DNA from 3 places in the Clostridium facile genome. Region 2 is predicted to be linked to each of the others. Evidence: predicted binding sites of a transcription regulator. Region 2 holds the regulator's gene; each other region holds the start of a gene.

Region 1 (5,218 bases), 1.4 Mb from region 2:
CGGAGACCTTTCCAAGTGTAAAACATATGATGAACTGCCACAGGAATGTAAGGATTATATTGCTTATCTGGAAAAAGTGTGTGGATGCCCAATTAAAATGGTTGGTGTAGGCCCTTCCAGAGACCAGAACTTAGAGAGATAACCATTTGAAGGAACGGCCGTTTCCCAATCTAATTGGGAAACGGCTTTTTTGTTTGTTTTTGAAAACCTCAAATTTTATCGGAGATTCGAAAAAATCTTGATAAAGTTTTTAAGAGAAAGCGGTTTTTACGGAACAAAACCAATGTAAGTATATGGTCTATTTCAAAGCTAGTTTATTGTTTTTTTTGGAATAATAAGTGTATAAAGTCTGAAAGTCATTTATTAATCTATTGTGAAATAAATGGATAGCTTAACTTGAACAAGATAAAACTTATTAGGAGTAGGCAAAATACTTTTGCGGTAATTTTTACAAAGCGTTTTCAAAATTATCGTTTTTATTATTGGCAATACTGTTGGATAATATGGTATTTTTAAAAATTATGTATAGGAGCGGTTCTGTTTCAATCTATTTATAACTTTTTGTTTTTTAGTTGATTTTATTACTATAAGTAGAAAAATACATCAAAAATTATAGTATCGTTGATCTTATTACGAAAAGCAGATTTGTTCTGTTTTTGGATACTAGGATTCAATAAGAAGTTTGATGTATCTGTCGTCGTTTCAAAGAGCAAAGAATATTTGAATTGGATTATTTTTTGATATCCTCTTGCATTCCAGTGAAAAATATAGTTTAATGGATAGAGAAGACGACATTTGGGGGAAATAAAATGAGTACGTTAAATATTGTGTTGGTGGAACCACAGATTCCACAAAATACAGGGAATATTGCCCGTACCTGCGCAGCTACTGGCGCACGGCTCCATCTGGTAAAACCATTGGGCTTTGCAATTGATGACAAAAAGCTCAAACGAGCTGGATTGGACTATTGGCAATACCTTGACATTACCTATTATGAAAACCTGGCGGAATTTTTAGAGAAAAATGCGGATGGAAATTTCTTTTTCTTTACAACAAAGGGCCAGCATATTTATTCGGATGCGGAATATCCGGATAACTCCTATTTGATTTTTGGTCGGGAGGATGCGGGACTTCCAGAGGATTTACTCTACCATCATCCAGAAGATTGTGTTCGGATGCCGATGCTAGGAATGATCCGCAGTTTAAATTTATCCAATACCGTTGCAATCGCTACCTATGAAGTATTGCGCCAATGGGGATTTCCAAAATTAAAGACCACTGGCGAGCTGACAAAATACACCTGGAATTAATTTTTATGGAGGTAAACTATGGCTAAAATTAAAATTATGACGGATTCCGCTTGTGATATTCCAAAAGAGAAAGAGCACGAACTAAATATCCGTATATTGAATTTTCCCATTACTATTGAGGAAAAAGGATACCGGGAACGGGAAGATTTTGAAACCCAAGAGTTTTATGAAGTTCTAGAAAGTTGTACGAAAATCCCTACTCATGCGCAGATTACACCAATTGAATTTGAAGAAGCTTACCAAAAATACTATGACGAAGGTTATACAGATCTAATTTATATTTCCATCAATAGTAGTGGTTCTGCTACGTATCAGAATTCGATTATGGCAAAAAATACTTTTTTTGAGGAACATCCAGAGGCAAAAGATTCTTTTCAAATTCATATTGTGGATTCTACTACCTATTCCATGGTGTATGGATATGCGGTTATAGAAGCAGCAGAAAAAGCGAAAAAAGGTGCTCCAGTAAACGAGATTATTGCGTTTGTAGAAGACTGGGTTCATTCTGCCCATGTTTATTTTGCCACCTATGATTTGAAATTTGCGAAAAAATCTGGACGTGTTAGTGCTGTAGCAGCCTTTGTTGGGGAGTTAATGGGGCTAAAACCAATTTTAACGTTTGACCATGGCAAATCCAAAGTATTGGGTAAAGTACGTGGGGAAAAAGCGGTAATTCCAGATTTAATCAAACGCGCTAAAGCGGAGATGACCCCAAACACTCCATATTATATTTTGTCCGGGGATAAGCCGGAAAAGACAGAAGAACTGGTGAAAGAATGTAAAAAAGCACTGGGTGGGGAGCCGCAAGGCGTTTACCCAATTGGGGTTGTTATCTCGATTAACGCTGGGCCTCAGGTAGTAGCGGTTGTTGTAAAGGGCAGCCAAAATTCCAACTAAAATACTGTTTTTTTCGGAATTATAGTGAAACTGGATAACCGAATGGGAAAAAGGCGGAAATTTCCCGGAAACCACTTGAAAAAACTGCCTTAATTGGATATAATATAAATTAGTTTGTTATTCTGTTAACATTCTTCCTAAACGGAAGAACAAATATTTTTGATTTTCTAAGATTGAAAGGATGGCTAATATGACTTCTTTAAACAAAAAGACTGTTGATGACATCAATGTCGCAGGTAAAAGAGTTCTTGTTCGCTGCGACTTTAACGTACCACTGAAAGATGGTGTGATCACTGACGAAAATAGAATCGTTGCTGCTCTGCCAACTATTAAAAAATTAATTGCGGATGGCGGTAAAGTAATCCTTTGCTCCCATATGGGCAAACCAAAAGGCGAACCAAAACCAGAATTATCCCTGGCTCCTGTAGCAAAAAGATTGTCAGAACACTTGGGCAAAGAAGTAGTATTTGCTGCTGATGATAATGTTGTAGGTGAAAACGCAAAAGCTGCTGTTGCTGCTATGAAAGACGGCGACGTAGTATTGCTGCAAAACACTAGATATCGCAAAGAAGAAACCAAAAATGGTGAAGAGTTCAGCAAAGAACTGGCTAGCTTGGCAGATGTATTTGTAAACGACGCTTTTGGTACCGCACACAGAGCACATTGTTCCACTGTTGGCGTAACTGATTATGTAAAAGAAACCGCTGTTGGTTATCTGATTGGGAAAGAACTGCAGTACCTGGGCAATGCTGTCAATGATCCAGCAAGACCATTCGTTACCATTTTGGGTGGCGCAAAAGTTGCAGATAAATTGAATGTTATTGAAAATCTGTTGAACAAAGCAGATACTTTGATTATCGGCGGCGGTATGGCATATACTTTCCTGGCTGCAAAAGGCTATGGTACAGGTACTTCCCTGTTGGATGAAGAAAAAATCGACTACTGTAAAAATATGCTGGCAAAAGCAGAAGAAAAAGGTGTTCAAATTTTACTGCCAATCGACTGCACCATTGCTGATGAATTCCCAAATCCAATTGATGCTGAAATTCCAGTAGAAGTTGTTGCAGCGGATGCAATTCCTGCTGATAAAATGAGCCTGGATATCGGTCCAAAAACAGCGGAACTGTTTGCAGAAGCTGTAAAATCTGCAAAAACAGTTGTTTGGAACGGACCAATGGGCGTATTTGAAAACCCAATCCTGGCAAAAGGTACGATCGCGGTTGCAAAAGCAATGGCTGAAACCGATGCGGTAACAGTAATCGGTGGTGGTGACTCCGCAGCAGCAGTAAACACCCTGGGCTTTGGTGATAAAATGACCCATATCTCCACTGGTGGCGGTGCTTCCCTGGAATTCCTGGAAGGAAAAGAACTGCCAGGTATCGCAGCAATCCAAGATAAATAATTAATTGCTGCTTTTACGATACAGTAAATACAACGGCGGAGGCGAGACCCTTTCGCCTTACGCCGTTTTTAATTTATAGGAATAAAATTTTTTGACTGAATTTATGGAGGTTCTATCATGAACAAAACATTACGTCAAGCAATTATTGCTGGCAACTGGAAAATGAACAAAAATCGTGCAGAAGCAAAAGAATTAATTGAAGCAATGAAACCATTGGTTGCAGACGCTAACTGTGGCGTTGTAATCTGTGTTCCTTTCACCAACCTGGAAACCGCAATGGAACTGACCGAAGGTACCAACATCAAAGTTGGCGCTGAAAACGTTCACTTTGAAAAATCCGGCGCTTTTACTGGTGAAATTTCCGCTGATATGCTGACCGAAATGGGCGTTGAATACGTTGTAATCGGTCACAGCGAAAGAAGACAATATTTTGGTGAAACAGACCATACTGTAAACCTGAGAACAAAAGCTGCTGTTGAAGCTGGCCTGAAACCAATCGTTTGCGTTGGTGAAATGCTGGAAGACAGAGAAAACGGCATTACAGCTGAACTGGTTGCTATGCAGGTAAAACTGGCTCTGAAAGACATCACAAAAGAACAACTGAAAAACATTGTAATCGCTTACGAACCAGTATGGGCAATCGGTACAGGAAAAACTGCTACTGCTGACCAGGCTGCTGAAGTTTGTGGCTTAATCCGTGAAACAGTTGCTAGCATCTATGATAAAGAAGCTGCTGATGCTATGACTATCCAATACGGTGGTTCTATGAATCCAAAAAATGCTGCTGAACTGTTGGGCAAAGAAGACATTGATGGCGGTTTGATTGGTGGCGCTTCCCTGAAAGCTCCAGATTTTGCTGCTATCGTAGAAGCTGCTACAAAAGGTTAATTCTATCGTATAGATTGACAATGAAAGAGACCGCTTATCATCTTTACATGATAAGCGGTTTTCACTCTCAAACACAATTGGAATAACACAGATGAAAGGAAGTAATGAGTTATGGCAAAAAAACCTTTAGCCTTGATTATTATGGACGGTTTTGGTGATAACCCATCCGATTACGGCAATGCGATTAAATCTGCAAAAAAACCAAATTTAGACCATTATTTAAACGAGTGCCCTCGTGTTGATATTGGTGCATCCGGTATGCTCGTTGGCCTGCCAGATGGTCAGATGGGGAACTCTGAAGTTGGCCACACCAACATTGGCGCTGGACGGATTGTATACCAGGAATTAACCAGAATTACAAAATCCATTCAGGATGGAGAGTTCTTCCAGAACGAGGCTTTAAACAAAGCAATTGAAAATTGTAAAGAAAATAATTCCTCCCTGCATTTGATGGGCTTGTTGTCCGATGGTGGCGTCCACAGCCACAACACCCATCTGTATGGTTTACTGGAACTGGCAAAAAAAGCTGGCTTGGAACAAGTATATGTTCATTGCTTTATGGATGGACGTGACGTTCCACCTTCTTCTGGGATTGATTATGTAGCTGAACTACAAAACAAACTGGACGAAATCGGAGTTGGCAAAATTGCTACAGTAATGGGTAGATATTATGCCATGGACCGTGATAACCGTTGGGACCGTGTGGAAAAAGCCTATGCTG
Region 2 (5,218 bases):
GTTGGCGCAGTAAATGCTGCAGTATTTCTGAAAGAACAGCCAGCAGGGCTGTACGATATGAGCCAATTAATTCAATAGTGATAAAAGGGATGCCATAAATTGAGGCATCCCTTTTTTGTATGGTGCTTTTCTTTCGGTGTGAAAAATACTAGCGGCGCAATCGATGTAAGCCTAGGAAGTATTATGTAAATCACAAATGGATTTCCATTTATTTGTTTAATGAATAGAAATACGGAATACCAATTATTATCCGTATAAGAGATAAACTGGTTAATGCTGTTGAAAGTGTAATTGTGCCAACAAAATCTTTTGATGAGGGATTTAAAAAAGAGTTTTAGTGGTAAGTATCAATATCTCAACTATAAAATAATACCAAATAGAGATGAAAGGAGTTATGATTCTGAAAATATATAGTTGATGACACAAAACAGGAAAATGGCTAAAGTAAAAAAATTATTTTTAGATAGCACATAATAGGCATATGTAAAGATAATATGGTGATAAACATTTTATAATTTTACAAAATTAGATGAATGCAAAAAAATAGGTTTTATGATTGTTCCGTAAAACCTATTGCATTAAAATATCAAAATTAATTTCAAATGAGTTTTTCTGTTTTTGAATGGTAATCAACTTGTTGTCATAAACAGAAGAAAACATAACATGGCTGGTATAGCTGGTTAACTGAGCTTTTTGGACATATTTAAAAATAGCCACTTCTGCCGCTAAAATATCTTTTTGATGACAGAGGGGTTTCACTGCGTCGTTCATGGTAGCATATAAATCCAAAGGAGAAAAATTCAACTCGGACACTTGGATTGTTCCCCGAATTTCAGAGATTTTTCCGGTGGGGTCTCCTGTTATCCGAAATTGTACTGCGCCTTCGGATAATTCATATTGAAGGATTTCCTGATTTGGGCTTTGCAGCTGTTCTGAAGCTACGGTATACGTATTGGGAGAACTATAAACAATCTGTCTCATATAATCGTAACTAACAGTTTGAATATTTCCTCTTCCAAACAACACCATTACTGCATTGATATTATAAACAACCGCAATGGTAATCGAAAGGATAATACCAATTATCAAAAACCATGCGATGAAATAACGAGGGGTATTTTTTGCGAACATTTTTTGATCTCCCAACAAAAACCCCCCTTTATCCTCTCGATTCGTTTTGGAAAGTAAACTAGATTACCATACATATTTTGCGGTTTATTTTGTGTTCTATGTAAAATAAAATTAATCCGCTTTATAATTTCCTAAAAATTTAAATCCAGTCAATTCCGAAGAAAGTTCGTTTAGTAGATGGATGGATTGTTCTTCCAATATATTTCCGGAAAAATCAAGATAGAATACCACATCGAAATTTTTATTACCAATTGGCTTAGATTCAATTTTGGTTAAATTAACGCCGTTAACCGCAAATTTTGTCAGCAGATTATACAAAGAACCAACTGCGTTAGAAATCGTCAAAGATGTGGCGATAGTATCGCATTCTGGGCGTGGATATAGCTTTTTGGAAATCACCATAAAACGGGTATAGTTTTCATCGTTGTTTTGAATATTCTGCTGTAGGATTTGCAAGCCATGGGTTTTGGCACTTTCCTGGGAACAAATTGCCGCAATTGGTAAATCGCTTTTCGCGACAAATTCAGCAGCAGCGGCAGTATTTGTGTAAGACTCCTGTGGTAAGTGGTGGAGCGCTAAAAACTGGCTGCATTGGCGCAACGCCTGGTTGTGGGAGTATACTTTTTGAATATCAGTGGCCTTAATTCCTGGACGTACAGCCAGGCAGTGGTCGATTTTTAGGGTAATGGTATGGTTGATATAAAAGTTATGATGTTTCATCAGCTCATATACTTCATCTACAGAGCCTGCATTGGAATTTTCCAGTGGTAAAATTCCAAAATCCACTTTTTTATTCTGTACTGCCTGGAAAACATCCTCAAATTGGTCAAACATAGTAATTGTGGCATTTGGGAATTTTTTTTGGCAAGCTAGATAAGAATAAGCCCCTACAACTCCCTGACATCCAACTGTGGGGTGTTCTGGCTGCTGATGGCCTGCCTGGATTTCTTCTAATAGCTTCAGGGTATCCAACGTGTAATCCAATACTTCTTTTTGCTGTAGGCATTTGCTGATATTCATCAGGGTAGAAAACAATACCTTAGCGCCTTCTGCGTTTTCGGGCGCAGCTTGGGAACTAATCCGCTGTATAATCTGATCTTCCCGGTCTTTATGGAAAATAGGGAGATTATTTTCTTTTTTATAGGCCGCTACCCCTTTTACAATTTCCATTCTTTGCTCAAATAATTGCAGTAAATTTTGGTCAATCTGGTCAATCTGGCAGCGTAATTCATCCAAATTCATGGTTCATTAGGTCCTTTCTAGAAATCTATTCTTAATATTTAATAAGAAATCAAAAATTTCATTTGATATTATTATAACGGAAAATAACTTCCTTTACAAGTATATGGAATAAAAACCAGCCATACTGTTCATACTTCTGCCAGGAGGTGGCATAATCAATGCGAAAAAAATTACATTATAGTTTGGAAAATCCCCTTGATATGGATTCCAGCATACGGTTAGAGAAGAAATTAAATGACATCAAAGGGGTAAGGGCGTTCGTAAACGGAGCAGCGGCAGAAGTAAATTTATCCATACCGAAACAATCTGATATGGAGGTGGGATTGGAACAGATTATTGATGATGAAGCAATGTTAAAATGCTTTCATGACCATGATTTATTCGATCCACAATATCAATTCTGGCAAATTTATGATGTTGCCACAATACCAGATTTGGATTTGGAATTTTTTGTGTCCCGTATGGGAGGGCTATTGAAAAGATCAAAACTTCCTTCTTATAAAGTGGTAGAATCCTTGGCAAAGCAGAACAAGATCAAGCTTTCCCATGTCAAGGGATTAGAGTGGGAAGAGCAGGCAATTAGTGGGAAAATACAGGGAAAGCGTGTTTCCTGTGGCACGGGGGAATATTTTCACCTTCCAAGGGCAACGTTTTCCCAACCAAAACTCTATTTTGCATGCGAAGATAATGTTTTGGGATATATCGAGTTTACAGCAGATAAACGGATATAATAAAATACCATGAATATTTCGCCTATAATAAGAATCTCCTGTTATAGTTTTACCCTATAACAGGAGATTTTTTACAATCCCATTTCTAAAAGGAACAGGAATTTATTGTTTTGTATGGTTCGTTACCTTATAACTTAAGGTCATTAAACTGTCACTAAGATGTACATTTTCCGCCACCACATTTGGGTAATCCATCATAATATCATAGTGGCTAAAATTCCAAAAGCCTTGGATTCCTAATTCAACCAGTTTTTCTACAATCGCATGGGCACTTGTCTTGGGCACACAGAGGATAGCGACAGTAGGGGAGTTTTGTTTGCAAAATTCACCCATTTCTTTTACATCTATTATGGTTTGATTCGCAATTTTAGTGCCAATCAGATTGGGGTCACGGTCAAATACCCCAATTAATTCAAATCCTTTCCCTTTAAAACTGGAATAGGAAATAATAGCACGACCCAAGTTACCAGCACCGATTAAGATTGTTTTTTGTTGGCTTTGTAAGCCAAGAATCTTGGAAATCTCTTCGTGGAGATGTGGCACATTATAGCCATACCCCTGTTGGCCGAATCCACCAAAACAGTTTAAATCCTGCCTAATTTGGGATGCGGTCAACCCCATTAAATTGGATAATTCACGGGAGGAAACCCTTTCAACACCGGTACGGAGCAGTTCACCAAGAAATCGATAGTACCTTGGCAGACGGCGGATCACCGACATAGATACTTCGTTGTTTTTTGGCATGGTCTTTACCTACCTTTTTATTAGAGTTTTGTTGTGGTTTCCATGACATAGTTTCCGAATTCTTCTGTGGTAGCCCCATCAGAATGACCGGTTACTTTGAGTTTCTTTTCTTCATACATGCAGATATCCAAAGCACGTTCCAAGCGGTCTGCTTCTGCCTGGTAACCAATGTGAGACAACAGCAGTACGGTTGCACGCAGCATAGAGCATGGATCTGCGTATTTGTCACGGCCTTCATTTACCATACGTGGTGCGGAACCGTGGATTGCTTCAAACATTGCATATTGTTTTCCCAAGTTTGCGCTGCCAGCAGTACCTACGCCACCTTGGAATTCAGCAGCTTCGTCAGTGATGATATCGCCATACAGGTTAGGCAAAATGAATACACGGAAATCTGTTCTTCTTTTTTTATCGATCAATTTTGCAGTCATGATATCTATATACCAGTCATCTGTTGTGATTTCTGGGTATTCTTTAGCAACTTCTTTACAATCTCGCAGGAAATTACCATCTGTTGTTTTGATAACATTTGCTTTTGTAACAATGGAAACACGGTTTTTACCGTTCTTTTTCGCGTAATCATATGCCAAACGGGCAATGCGGTCGGTACCCTGTTTAGTGGTAACGGTGAAGTCGATTCCCAAATCTTCGTCTACATTGACACCGCAGGAACCCAAAGTGTAAGCGCCTTCTGTATTTTCCCGGAAGAAAGTCCAGTCAATCCCTTCTTCTGGCACTTTTACTGGACGAACATTCGCAAACAGATCCAGTTCTTTTCTCATTGCAACGTTGGCGCTTTCGATGTTTGGCCATGGGTCGCCAGCACGAGGGGTAGTAGTAGGCCCTTTTAGGATAACATGGCAGGATTTCAGTTCAGCCAGTACATCGTCTGGGATAGCTTTGCCGCAAGCAACACGATTTTCGATGGTTAAACCATCAATTACTTTAAATTCAATTTTACCTGCCGCAACAGCATCTTTTAATAAGTATTCCAAAACTCTTTGCGCTTCATGGGTGATAACTGGGCCGATTCCGTCACCGCCGCATACACCAATAATAATTTTGTCTAATTTTTGGTAGTCTACAAAATCTTTTTGCGCTTTCATGCGTTCAATACGTTCCAGCTGAGATTTGACTACTTTTGCAAATTGTTCTACTGCAATATCCACTTTGCTCATGTTTTTGTCTCCCTTAATTTAATAATATCTTATACTTCTAGAATATAGCATATTGTTTAACAAATATTATAGCATATTGTTAAGATTATATCAATAGTTAGGATCGAATTCCGGTTGTTTTTATCAATTATAAACCCAAAATATAGAAGATAAAAATTTTTGATCCATGGAAATTATCTTGAAGTAGTTTAA
Region 3 (5,218 bases), 1.2 Mb from region 2:
GGGTGGTTCTTACCCAGCAACTCCTTATACTACAAATAAAGAAGGCAAAGGTCCTGCTTGGGCAAACTCCTTGTTTGAAGATAACGCTGAATTTGGTTTTGGTATGCACCTGGCTCAAAAAGCTTTGAGAAACCGTTTGATCGAAAAAGTAGAAGCTTTGGCTGAAACTGCTGACGGTGATGTAAAAGCTGCTTGTGAAGCTTATTTAGCAACCAAAAACAACTCCAAAGATAACGCTGCTGCAACAGACGCATTGGTAGCTGCTTTGGAAAAAGCAAATGTTGGCGAAGATATCCTGAAAGACAAAGATTACTTGGGCAAAAAATCCATGTGGATCTTTGGTGGTGACGGCTGGGCTTACGATATTGGCTTCGGCGGTGTTGACCACGTTCTGGCTTCTGGTGAAGATGTAAACATCATGGTATTTGATACCGAAGTTTACTCCAATACAGGTGGTCAGTCCTCGAAATCTACTCCAACAGGTGCGATTGCTCAATTCGCTGCTGGCGGTAAAGAAGTGAAGAAAAAAGACCTGGCTCAAATTGCTATGAGCTATGGCTACGTATATGTTGCTCAGGTTGCTATGGGTGCTGATTACAACCAGACCTTAAAAGCAATCTCCGAAGCAGAAGCTTATAACGGTCCTTCTTTGATTATCGCTTATGCTCCATGTATTAACCATGGTATTAAAGGCGGTATGAGCAAAGCTCAGACAGAAGAAAAGAATGCTGTTGCTGCTGGTTACTGGAATATGTTCCGCTTTAACCCACAAGCAAAAGCAGAAGGCAAAAACCCATTGACAGTTGATAGCAAAGCTCCAACTGCTGCTTACAGAGACTTTATTATGAACGAAGTTCGCTACAGTGCTCTGTCCCGTTCTAACCCTGAAAAAGCAGAAGTTATGTTTGCAAAAGCTGAAAAACAAGCTGCTGACAAATATGCTCATTTGTTAAAATTACAAGAATTATACGGCAACGAAGCTGAATAATTACTGATAAATCAAAACCCACGGAATTTTTCCGTGGGTTTTTTAATGAAAGGATAAAAGTGGTTTATCCAGGTTTTTGCAATGAATTATAATAATTTTGGGAATACTACTATTGGATAAGGCGTTTTTATAAGAAATAAATTATAGATTAACTGTTAATAATTTAGTTTTATTACAATATTCTGGTAATATTTTTGCAGTGTGATTCCTTTCACATTCATAAATTTTTACAATTCATTCCATATCAATCAAAATTTAAGCATATTTGCATAAATAAAATATAATTCCTGCATTTTATTAACATTTATTTTACGTTTAACTGTTGCAGAATATTCCGATATATGGTAAGATTGTAATTGTAGAAAATTAGTGTTTTCACTAAGATACAAATTATAAGATAAAGGAGAACTAATATGTTAACAAATAACCAAAATGTGTTAAAATGGGTTGACGAAATGGTTGCCCTCTGTAAACCTGACCAAGTTGTTTGGATTGACGGCAGTGAAGCTCAATTAAATGAATTGAGAGCACAAGCTACCGAGACAAAAGAAATGATTCCTTTAAATCAGGAGAAATTGCCAGGTTGTTACCTGCATAGAACAGATCCAACTGACGTTGCTCGTGTAGAAGATAGAACCTTCATCTGTACTAGAAAAGAAGAAGATGCTGGTCCAATCAACAACTGGTGTGATCCAAAAGAAATGTACGCTAAATTAACACCTATGTACGATGGTGTTATGAAAGGCCGTACTATGTACGTTATCCCTTATTCTATGGGTCCAATCGGTTCTCCTTTGGCTAAAGTTGGCGTTGAGCTGACAGACTCCATCTATGTTGTATTGAACATGGATATCATGACAAGAATGGGTAAAGATGCTTTTGAAAACCTGGGCGAAACCTCTAATGACTTTGTTCGTGGTTTGCACTCTAAAGCAGATATTGACCCTGAAAAACGTTATATTGTTCATTTCCCAGAAGATAATACTATCTGGTCTATTAACTCTGGTTACGGCGGAAACGTATTGCTGGGTAAAAAATGTTTTGCATTGAGAATTGCTTCTTACCAAGGTAAGAACGAAGGCTGGATGGCTGAACATATGCTGATTTTGGGAATTGAAAACCCACAAGGCGAAGTAAAATATATCTCCGCTGCATTCCCATCCGCTTGTGGTAAAACAAACCTGGCTATGTTGATTCCACCAGAAGTATACAAAAAAGCTGGCTATAAAGTATGGACAGTTGGTGACGATATTGCATGGTTAAAACCAGGCGAAGATGGTAGATTGTACGCAATCAACCCAGAAAACGGCTTCTTTGGCGTTGCTCCTGGTACTAACGCAAAATCTAACTTTAATGCTTTGGAATCCACCAAAAAGAACACTATCTTTACAAACGTTGCTCATAACATGGATGACAACACTGTTTGGTGGGAAGGCTTAGATAAAAATCCACCAGAAAATGCAATTGACTGGAAAGGTAATCCTTGGAATGGAAAAGAATCCACTGAAAAAGGTGCTCATCCAAACTCCAGATTTACAGCCCCAGCTGTAAACTGTCCTTGCATCAGCCCAGAATTTAACAATCCACAGGGTGTTCCAATTTCTGCTATGATCTTCGGTGGACGTCGTGCAAAAACAGCTCCACTGGTATACCAATCTTTTGACTGGAACCATGGTGTATTTGTAGGTTCTACGATGGCTTCTGAAACAACTGCTGCTGCTACTGGTGCAGTTGGTGTTGTTCGTCGTGACCCAATGGCTATGCGTCCATTCTGCGGTTACCATATGGGTGACTACTTTGCTCACTGGATCGAAATGGGCGAAAAATTGGGCGATAAAGCTCCTAAAATCTTCAATGTTAACTGGTTCAGAACAGACGATGAAGGTCACTTCATTTGGCCTGGATTTGGTGACAACATGCGTGTCCTGATGTGGATCTTAGACCGCTGCGAAAATAAAGTTGATGCTGTTGAAACTCCAATCGGTTATGAACCAAAACCAGAAGATATCAATATCGAAGGCTTGGATATCGATTTGGATACCGTGAAAGGTCTGCTGGATGTTGATAAAGATCTGTGGAGAGAAGAAGCTGCTGGCATCGAAGAATTCTATCAACAGTTTGGTGATAGACTGCCAGAAGAATTGTCTAACCAATTGAAAGCTTTAAAAGAAAGATTAGGCTAATTTTTTAGGTCTCCTATTATCGTTTTAAAATGCCTGTGAAAGTTTTCTTTCACGGGCATTTTTGCGTTCGTTAAAAAATAGATTATATGTCAGTATAAAAGATTGTCTTTAAATAAGATTTGTTTTTATACAATAGAAGAAATCTTAATAAAGGATGAATATACATCATATTCAATCAGAATTTAGCTGTTCAATATGAAATCAATTTAGAAAAATTGTTTATTTTTTTTTGTTTTATAAATATTTTATTTATATATCACTACAAAATTGCTAATAAAATCCAATTTTATTTCCATTTTTATTGACATTTTAATTTATTTAACTTATAATATATACAACACAAATGAATAAATATTCATTTTATGAATAATTTTAAGTAAGAAGGAAGAAATAAAAATGAAATTAAAATGGACAAAAGTAATTGTTGCATTGGCTTTGTCCGGTGCAATCGCATTGGGAAGCAGTATTAGTGCTTCCGCTTGTATGGGCGTTTATGTAGGAAAAGGAGTATCGCAAAATGGTTCCTCTTTCATTGGACGTTCTGAGGATATTGCGAAAAACCACAATAAAATCTTTACCGTACATCCAGCAGAAGATCATCAAGCTGGAGATATGTTTACAGATGGTTATGGTTTTTCTATAGAATATCCAGCACATACTTATCGTTATTCTTTGGCAAAGGATTCCCCTTTGGAAGGAGATGGTGATGAAGCATTTGCTGAGGTGGGTATCAACGAAAAAGACGTTGCCATGACTGCCACTGTTTCTACTAGTTATAATGGAGATGCTGCAAAAGTGGACCCACTGGTTAGAAAAGGCGGTATTCGTGAAGTTTCTATGACCAGTGTTATTTTGGGACAAGCAACAACCGCTCGGGAAGCTGTTGAACTGCTGGGTAAAATTGTAGCTGAGCATGGGGCTGGTGAATGCAATACCATGATGTTTAGTGATCCAAATGAAGCTTGGTACATGGAAATTGTATCTGGGCACCAATATGCAGCAGTTAAAATGCCAGAAGATAAAGTTGCTGTATTCCCAAATATGATGATGTTGGGTACTATTGATGTAACAGATACAGAGAATGTAATTGTTTCTGATGGCTTAGTAAGTTTGGCAGAAGAAAATGGATTTTTACAAACTGTAGATGGACAAATCCATGTTGCTAAAACCTATGGACCATCCACTGCTAGCAGAAGTAATTTAACACGTTTATGGCAGGGAACTTATTATATGAACGTAGAAAAAGGGAATAGTTTAGATATTGAATCTGCTGAAGGCGGTTCATTTGACTTGTTCTTTGAACCTGACCATAAACTATCTACCCAAGAAGTAATGAAATATTTAGGATACCGCGGTGAAGGAACAAAATACGATTCTAATATGGATTCTTCTATTAAAGCAATCGGAAATGATCGTCAAGCAGAATGCCATGTATTAGAAATGCGTGATGGTATGTACAGTGGTATTGTAGGTGTTGAATGGCTGGCAATGTCCCGTGCAGAATTTTCTCTGTATCTCCCTTACTATGGCGGTATGATTACAGAAACTTGGGAAGGTTATCATCCAGAGGATCTGGAATACACGACAGATTCTATGTATTGGGTATTTAATAAATTAAATGATCTGGCAGAAGATGATAGGGAATTATACGGAAAAAATATTCATAAATATTTAGACCAATATCAGGCAGCTTTGATTGAGCAGCAGGAACAAGTGGATGCAGATATGACAAAACTGTATGAAATTGACCCTACATTGGCACAGGAAAAAGCAACTGAACTTGGAAAATTGATTGCACAAGATACTTATGCAGTTGCGTTTAGTATTGTAACTGAATTGGAACAATTTATTGCGGAAGGTGGCGAAGGTGAATTTGTGCCATCTGTTTTGGAAAACAATGTGATGCCAAATTACTCTGTTGACCGTGTTGGCGGCGTTCCAGAACAACCAACTACTCCTTCTGAAACCCCATCCTCTACCCCTTCTGATACAACCTCTTCCAACTCTTCTACTTCCAGTGAAACTTCTCCACAAACTGGTGATGTTA

What was found. Region 2 encodes Rex, which represses fermentation and respiration genes when NADH is low (regulators of the CRP and FNR family bind a similar motif). Its sites were predicted from a motif close to ATTGTTAANNNNTTAACAAT; they were not measured.
Region 1: the regulator Rex is predicted to act here: its motif matches at 2,321-2,340, upstream of H8Z77_RS10905 (phosphoglycerate kinase).
Region 3: the regulator Rex is predicted to act here: its motif matches at 1,187-1,206, upstream of H8Z77_RS00210 (phosphoenolpyruvate carboxykinase (GTP)).

What each region holds. Positions count from the first base shown of each region.
Region 1 is NZ_JACOQK010000001.1:2,611,532-2,616,749, forward strand. Features, by position in the region: gene H8Z77_RS10890 (adenylosuccinate synthase) at 1-142, shown strand, start outside; gene trmL (tRNA (uridine(34)/cytosine(34)/5-carboxymethylaminomethyluridine(34)-2'-O)-methyltransferase TrmL) at 810-1,310, shown strand; gene H8Z77_RS10900 (DegV family protein) at 1,329-2,207, shown strand; gene H8Z77_RS10905 (phosphoglycerate kinase) at 2,398-3,609, shown strand; gene tpiA (triose-phosphate isomerase) at 3,727-4,497, shown strand; gene gpmI (2,3-bisphosphoglycerate-independent phosphoglycerate mutase) at 4,609-5,218, shown strand, end outside.
Region 2 is NZ_JACOQK010000001.1:1,228,903-1,234,120, reverse strand. Features, by position in the region: gene dapB (4-hydroxy-tetrahydrodipicolinate reductase) at 1-78, shown strand, start outside; gene H8Z77_RS05195 (hypothetical protein) at 571-1,146, opposite strand; gene H8Z77_RS05190 (chorismate mutase) at 1,243-2,373, opposite strand; gene H8Z77_RS05185 (hypothetical protein) at 2,532-3,104, shown strand; gene H8Z77_RS05180 (redox-sensing transcriptional repressor Rex) at 3,207-3,848, opposite strand; gene H8Z77_RS05175 (isocitrate/isopropylmalate family dehydrogenase) at 3,869-5,026, opposite strand.
Region 3 is NZ_JACOQK010000001.1:51,305-56,522, forward strand. Features, by position in the region: gene nifJ (pyruvate:ferredoxin (flavodoxin) oxidoreductase) at 1-988, shown strand, start outside; gene H8Z77_RS00210 (phosphoenolpyruvate carboxykinase (GTP)) at 1,402-3,171, shown strand; gene H8Z77_RS00215 (C69 family dipeptidase) at 3,568-5,218, shown strand, end outside.